2 regions of the Ectobacillus polymachus genome follow, and region 2 is predicted to be linked to the other one. Evidence: a T-box and tRNA genes for the amino acid it is inferred to sense, from the RefSeq annotation. Region 2 holds a T-box; the other holds one or more tRNA genes.
What was found. A T-box is a leader RNA that pairs with one kind of tRNA and senses whether it is charged. The one in region 2 lies ahead of ACM5BR_RS09325 (valine--tRNA ligase), so its partner is inferred to be a tRNA-Val.
Positions count from the first base shown of each region.

Region 1: it has a tRNA-Val gene. The T-box ahead of ACM5BR_RS09325 (valine--tRNA ligase) is inferred to sense a tRNA for this amino acid. The anticodon was not compared.

Region 1 is NZ_JBLREB010000001.1:405,790-409,979, forward strand. It holds gene ACM5BR_RS01965 (hypothetical protein) at 1-333, shown strand, start outside; gene ACM5BR_RS01970 (hypothetical protein) at 426-950, opposite strand; tRNA gene ACM5BR_RS01975 (tRNA-Val) at 1,300-1,372, opposite strand; gene ACM5BR_RS01980 (D-alanyl-D-alanine carboxypeptidase family protein) at 1,601-2,779, shown strand; gene ACM5BR_RS01985 (hypothetical protein) at 3,508-3,738, shown strand; gene ACM5BR_RS01990 (reverse transcriptase domain-containing protein) at 3,723-4,190, shown strand, end outside.
Region 2 is NZ_JBLREB010000001.1:1,811,600-1,815,789, reverse strand. It holds gene spoVID (stage VI sporulation protein D) at 1-413, shown strand, start outside; gene ysxE (spore coat protein YsxE) at 476-1,510, shown strand; gene ACM5BR_RS09330 (hypothetical protein) at 1,610-1,807, opposite strand; T-box leader at 1,983-2,207, shown strand; gene ACM5BR_RS09325 (valine--tRNA ligase) at 2,322-4,190, shown strand, end outside.

The DNA.
Region 1 (4,190 bases), 1.4 Mb from region 2:
GAAACAATGAGGATTCTTATTCAAGATAAAGAATTAGACAATACAGAATGGAAAACAAAAGTTAATGCTATAAAGGAAATAATTAATACTATGGATATTGGCTCTACTAGAGATTACACGGGTGATTATGATCTTGATATTAAAATCTTTTTAATGTTGCTAGATTCTGTTGGAAATTTAATTAAATTAAATAGTATAAACCCAAATCATCAAGATATGAGAAATGTTGAAGTGGCTTTTGATTTTCTAAAAATGTTCTTGAGTGATAAGATTTATGATTTAGAACAATATAGTAATATATTAGATCAGCAAGAAGATGATGAGTTTTTATGAATGAGATAAAATATTAATTATAAATTTTAAAATAAAAAACCTACACCTCCAATTGTTAGTTGTGTCTAACAATTGGGGTGCAGTTCATTTCATTATCCTTTTTTTACAAATTTAGATCGTGGCCAAAGAATCGAGTAATTAACTTTACCATTGCTACTAAAATAATTAGGTATACTTAAATATGGCCTTTTATCTTCATCATCCAAGTATAGATATCCTATTAATCCTGAATCTTGAATAGGTTGTATAATAGTTTGTATAGATGGGTGTTCAGCGGATACACTAACTGATAAAACCGTTACTGGATCAATTTGGTCAACTCCAGGAATATCTTCCCTCAGATAAATCCTATTTTTTTCATCTGGAATAGCTGAACTTGAAAAGCTGAATATAGGCGGATTGGCTTCTAGTAATTTTAATAGTCTTTTATCTAGCTCCGAATTAACCGTATAATTTACCCAGAATTTAATTAATAATGGGCCGCCAATAGCAGAGACAGCTATTAATATACCAAGAATGGTCAATAAAGTTGTTATGTCAAATTGCATATTGGAATTATTTTGTTGAATCATATCAGATAAGTCATTTATTTTTTGCACCATTTGATCTTGATTCATATCATCATCTCCTATTAGTACAAAATTCGACATATCGGAAGGTCATTCCTGCTATTTAAGCCGATAGTACTTCTGTGTCAGTCGTCAGTGGAAACTTAACAGCCCTGACCTGTTCTAGGTATTTGAATAAATATTTTATATACACAGACTTGAAATTGCTAATGGGATTGTTTTACCCTTATCCGGCGAATTTCAAATGGATTTACAAGTACACTTTAATGTGGCAGTTTTTAAATATAGGTGACCAATAAGTGACCACAATTGCTTATTATTAAAAACTTAGATTAAAGTCTAAAAGGAAAAGGCCTTAATCCCTTGAAAACAAAAGGATTAAGGCCTTATATTTGTATGACCCCGACTGGTCTCGAACCAGCGACCTCCACCCTGTCAAGGTGGCGCTCTCCCAGCTGAGCTACAGGATCAGGAAGAAATATTAGTAATACTATACAGAAGGATGAAAAAATTGTCAACAAAATCGTGTTTGTTATATTCAAGCACAGTATGATATAGTAGAAAAGGAATTTAAGAAAACGATATTTTCCAATATTACGGAAGCATTTAATCGACTCATTATGGGGAATTTACAATAAATAGATAGAGAGATACATATAAGGGAGAATTCGATGATTCGGAGAATTGCAATAGTCTTGATGGCTTTGCTGCTTGTTAGTGTGCCTTCTGTTTATGCTGAGGAGCAGCCGCATGTTGTTGGAGAGTTTGCTGTTTCAATGGATGCTAAAACGGGTGATGTTTTGTACGATAAAGAAGCATATCATCGTGCGTATCCAGCTAGTATTACGAAAGTACTAACTGCTATTTTGCTGATGGAGAATACGAAGCCTGGTGATCGTATTACGTTTTCACAAAAGGCGTTAGATCAAGAAAAGAGTAATTATCAGGTTGATTTTCATGTAGGTGATTCGGTTGATCGGGATACAGCGCTTACAATTATGATGGTGCTGAGTGCAAATGATATGGCGTATGCCATTGCAGAGCATGTTTCGGGTAGTGCGGAGAACTTCTCTAACTTAATGAATGAAAAGGCAAAAGAACTTGGTGCGAAGGATAGTCACTTTGTGACGCCAAATGGATTGCATGATCCGAATCATTATACAACACCTTATGATATGGCGCTTATTATGCGCGAGGCTAGTAAGTATCCAGAAATTATGAAGGCGATGGATACGAAGAGAACGACGATAACGACGTCACGTCAGACAATTTCTATTCTTAATAAAGCGAAGTTTTTTGATAATCCGAATGTGATTGCGGGGAAAACTGGATTTACCAATGAGGCGCATAATACACTCATACAGGTGAATGAAAAGGATGGGAATCGCATTATTAATGTTGTAATGAGTTCTCATAATCCTGCTGAATATGAGGATGTGAAGGCAATGGCTGATTATGCATTTCCGTTACTTGAGAAGCAGCAGGTGCTTGATAAAAATGATTGGACACAGAATGCTGTATTTCTAGGACAACCTGTTCCGGTTGAGCTAGAGAGAGGTTCAGACTTAACCTTGAAAAAAGGGGAAGGTAAACAAGTACAAGCAGTATTTCATCCACTTCAAATTGATAATGAAACGTTATATGATCACGGCATTGTGAAGGGGCAAAGGATTGGCCAGGTGGATCTTGTGAAAAATGGACAAGTTCTCGATTCCATTCCTGCATTTGCAAAGGATAGTGTAACATTCCAGCGGCCATCAGGCGAAACTATGTTGCAAGATGGTACCCTGCCAATAGGACTTGGGATTCTATTTATTCTCTTAATAAGTAGTGTTAGTGTCATGTTGAAAAAACGAAAACAAAATATTTCTGCATAATTGAAGGGGCTATGTGATGACATAGCCTCTTTTTTAGCTTGCGTGCCCAGAAAGCCGTTAACTGCTAATTGGTGAAAGTCCAATCTGAGTAAGTGCCAAGACGCTCAGTAGCTGACAGGCAACTGGTGAAGAAATTCTAAGGTTGAAGCCCTGTGACAAAGTAACTCTCTAGAAGAGTGCGAGCAACCTAACAGGTTGTAACATAAAGTGAATCCTGCCGTCTCGTCAAAAGAACCCACCGTAGGTGGCTGAAGAGAAGTCGAGCCTTGAGACTATGGGCGAAGACCAAGGAAGGTGTGAAGAACTTGGAACAGCAGCACCAAAGAACTCTCGGGGTAAGGGGAACGACATGTTAGGAAAGTAGATAACGGAACTGGGGATACCCTCCTCGTCACTTTATAGAAAAGTAAAGCAGAAACCTATAAGTGCAAACGAAATGGTGGATGGAGGAGAGGGAGTCGGAGGGGGTCATAGTACCAATGATGACAATGACAACACAACATTGTCTAGGGAAGGACGGCAAAAGCCAATACCCTACTTCGTTCATATGTCAGAAGGAGGTAAGAGTCAGTGAATGCCAAGAAAATGGCTAATTACACCAAACAGCAAAAGCTCAAGAACTCTGGAAGACGTTATATCTTTGTGCCAAGGAAAGTCCAACTCGTAGATTTCATGTATTATATGACAAAATCTATCGACCTGATATTCTGTGGGAAGCATGGCAACGTGTGAAACGAAAGAGAGGAAGTGGAGGTGTAGACGGACAGACAATTGAAAAGATTGTCCTGGAATATGGGGAAAAGAAATTCATGAACGAACTCTACCTAGAATTGAAGGAGAAGCGCTATCACCCAAGTCCAGTTCTAAGAACCTACATTCCAAAAGATGATGGAAAGAAACGTCCATTAGGAATCCTGTTACAGGAACTCCGCAAGGAGGTGTCATCTCTCCACTCCTAGCGAATATCTACTTGAATACAATGGATAAGCTTTGGAAAAAGAGATTTGAACATCTTGGAGAACTGATTAGGTATGCAAATGACTTCGTCATTCTATGCAAGACCAAACAACAAGCGTTAGAAAGTATTCGAGTCATTCAGACAATAATGGGAAAACTTGACCTTTCCATAAATCGAAAGAAATCAAGACTAGTCAATCTATGGAACGACACAGACGGATTTGACTTTCTAGGATTTCACAATCGAAAGTTTCCAATTAGGAGAAAAGGCGGAAACATCCTATATGTCATGTCCCACATACCGAAAAAGAACGCAATGAGGAAAATGCGAGCAAAGATAAAAGCTTACACGGAGCCAAGGAATAAACTGTATTTGGATATTCGAGATTTGGTAAAAGGGCTGAATAGGAAGCTTCAGGGTTTCAAGAACTATTACCTAATTTCCCCTATGGCG
Region 2 (4,190 bases):
TAGAGCATAAGGAAGAAGAACTAGAATATAAGAAAGCAGAGTTAGAACATAGGGAAGAAGAACTAGAAAATAAGAAAGTAGAGCTAGCACATAGGGAAGAAGAACTAAAGCATAAGAAAGCAGAGCCAGAACATCCAAAAGTAGAACTAGATTATAAGAAAGAAGAGGAAGTATTCGAGTATTCAAACCGTGATGAGAATGCACTCTATTTAACGAAGCTATTTACGAAGGAACGGGAAGATGAGTTTACAAAGCTGCGTATGTATTTTGTGCAACAGGGAGATACGATTGAATCGATACTTGAACGATACGATATTACGATGCAGCAATTAACCCGCTTAAATGATTTAGATGATTTATATGTTCAAGAGGGAGAAATACTCTACATTCCTGTTGCAAAAAGAAGGGTATAATTCCTAGTCCTAAGAAGTTTTGCTTTTTCTTATTTTTTTGTACAGAAAGGATCGTCGCCTATATGGATCGTGAAGTGAGAGATCGGTATATTCCTATTTTAAAGATGTATCGGCTTCACGTAGAGCATCTAGAAGAGTATGGAAATGTTGTGAAGGTTTATACGAATCAAGGTCCATATGCGTTGAAAAAGCTGCGCTCATCCCATATTGAGCGCAGCGATTTCATACAGAACATTCGGCTTTTGGCTGAAAAAGGATTTACGAACTATGCTCCTGTTTATCATTCTATGGACGGTAACTATGTGTTATCCGACGGGGAGAATCGCTATTACTTAATGCCTTGGTTAGAATCTGATGGGGGAGAAGAGAACGATCATTATCATAGAATGTTTCAGACGCTGGCACTCATGCATCAAAAAACTGCCAGAGAAGAAAAAATATCAGAAGAAAAAGTTAGGAATCATTATGACTCCATCTCTAGACGCTGGGAACAAGAGAAGAATATGCTTGATCAATTCATCGTATCTTGTGAAAATAAATGGTACATGTCGCCATTTGAGCTGCAATACTGCACCTATTATCACCATGTCATGCGTTCACACCAATTTGCAACAAAAAAACTGGATGAGTGGCACGAGGCCATGAAAGAGAAGGAATCAACACGCATATCTCTCATTCATGGAAATGTAGCAAGCAATCATTTCTTATTTGATCATCAACGAAATGGATACTTTATAAGTCTAGAACAATTACAATATTCTACGCCTATACAAGATTTGGTACAATTTTACTTGCGCTCGTTATATACGTATCCGATAGCTCGAAATGATCGGTATGAATGGTTTCACGAATACCAAAAGACATTTCCCTTCACCCAAGAAGAAAATAAACTGATGCTTGCCTATCTTTCGTATCCACAACGTTTTACTAAACGAGTATCAGAGTACATGGAGGCAGCGCCAAGGGAAGATGTACAAGAGATTCACTCCGTTAACAGCTTACAACGCGGCTATTGGCTTATTAGTAATACCGAATTTTTTATCTCTCAAATTCAAGCAGCGGAGGCTCAGCAAAAGGAACAAAATCAGCAAACGTAGAAAAGTGCCATAGCGTATATGTTATGAAAAGGACCGTTACGAATAACTCTACATGTTTTAGAGTTTTTGTAACGGTCCTTTTCTCATTGATTTGGTTAGTTAGGGCTGTTGCCAATGTGTTCGAATCGTTAACGTAATAAAGATGACGAGCAAAATAATGTCTATAAACGTCGGAAGTAATAGGGTACGTATCGTTTGGAAAATCGTTAATGGGATTATAAAATCATATAAAATGGATTGAACAGACCGCAACCAGGAGGGGGTAGAGAAATTATACGTTCTCTTTAAGCGTTTCATCATGATTCCTCCGTTCATTCTTATACTTCTAGAATATGAAATAAAGTAAGAAATGTGCCTATGATTATAGTTTGTATTCGATGTAGCTGAAACTTCAGAGGTAAAAATTATTGAAACGTTATTGACGATTACGCTATTCTTTTTTAGACTATAATGTAGGATAGATGTAATATAGAAATATGCGAAGACAGGGAAGAGTACATCGTACAGCATCTTACAGAGAGAGAAATCAATTGCTGGGAGATTTCTTAGATACAGGCGATAGAAGGTAGCCCTAGAGCAGCTTCTTTGAAATAATAGTAGAAGAGGCCGGGATGTAACCCCGTTACATAATGAAGTGTGCAGGCAGTCGTCTGCAAAAAAAGGTGGTACCGCGAATCTAACTCCATTCGTCCTTTTCTAGGATGAAGGAGTTTTTTTATTTGCGAGAGATACAGCAAGCTAGATCCACGAAAAGTGATCCGGCTATGCTGTGCGTGTCTCGCTACGCTTTTCTAAAATAGGAGGGATATAAATGGAACAGAAGACGTTATCGACAAAATACGATCATGCATCCGTTGAAGCGGGTCGTTATAAATGGTGGGTGGAAGGAAAATATTTTGAAGCAACCGGAGATTCGGAAAAGGAACCGTATACGATTGTAATTCCGCCCCCTAACGTAACAGGAAAGCTTCACCTAGGTCATGCATGGGACACAGCCTTACAAGATATTTTAACACGTGCAAAGCGTATGCAAGGTTATGATGTATTATGGCTCCCTGGTATGGACCATGCGGGGATTGCAACGCAAGCAAAGGTAGAAGCAAAGCTTCGTGAAGAAGGAGTATCTCGTTACGATTTAGGTCGTGAGAAGTTTTTAGCAAAAGCATGGGAATGGAAAGAAGAATATGCATCACATATTCGTGCACAGTGGGAAAAGCTAGGACTTGGACTTGATTATTCAAGAGAACGCTTTACCCTTGATGAAGGATTATCTGCTGCTGTTCGTGAAGTATTCGTAACTCTTTACAAAAAAGGGTTAATCTATCGCGGAGAATATATTATCAACTGGGATCCGCAAACGAGAACAGCACTTTCTGATATCGAAGTTATTTATAAAGATATACAAGGCGCTTTTTATCATATGCGTTATCCACTTTCTGATGGTTCCGGCTATTTAGAAATTGCGACGACTCGTCCAGAAACAATGCTTGGTGATACAGCCGTTGCTGTACATCCGAAAGACGAACGTTACAATCATTTAATTGGTAAGACTCTTATCCTTCCAATTGTAGGAAGGGAAATTCCGATTGTTGGTGATGAATATGTTGATATGGAATTTGGCTCAGGGGCTGTAAAAATTACACCAGCTCACGATCCTAACGATTTTGAAGTTGGAAACCGTCACAACTTAGCACGTATTCTCGTTATGAACGAGGACGGCACAATGAATGAAAATGCAGGAAAATATCAAGGAATGGATCGTTTCGAATGCCGAAAGCAAATTGTAAACGATTTGAAAGAGCAAGGTGTTCTAACGAAAATTGAAGAAATGACGCACTCTGTCGGTCATAGTGAACGAAGCGGGGCAGTTGTTGAGCCATATCTTTCTACACAATGGTTTGTAAAAATGAAGCCATTAGCTGAAAAGGCAATCCAATTGCAAGAACAAGAAGAAAAGGTTACATTCGTACCAGACCGTTTTGAAAAGACATACTTGCGTTGGATGGAAAACATCCGCGATTGGTGTATTTCACGTCAGCTTTGGTGGGGACACCGTATCCCAGCTTGGTATCATAAAAAAACAGGCGAAGTATACGTAGGAGTAAACCCTCCAGCAGATATCGAAAATTGGGAACAAGATGAAGATGTTTTGGATACATGGTTTAGCTCAGCTTTATGGCCATTTTCAACATTAGGCTGGCCGAATCGTGATGCTGAAGATTTCAAACGCTATTACTCAACAGACGTACTCGTTACAGGCTATGATATTATCTTCTTCTGGGTTTCTCGTATGATTTTCCAAGGCTTAGAATTTACAGGAAAACGTCCATTTAAAGATGTATATATCCACGGGCTTGTTCGTGATGCTGAGGGACGTAAGATGAGTAAATCACTTGGTAATGGCGTAGACCCTATGGAAGTTATTGAAAAGTATGGCGCGGATTCTTTACGTTATTTCTTAGCAACAGCTGGATCACCTGGTCAAGATGTTCGCTATAGTGTGGAAAAAGTAGAATCGACATGGAATTTCATTAATAAGATATGGAATGCATCTCGCTTCGTATTAATGAATCTAGACGAAATGAAATATGAGGATATTGATCTTACGACAACTATGAATGTTGCCGATAAATGGATTTTAACGCGTTTAAATGAAACCATTGAAAGTGTAACGAAAAAT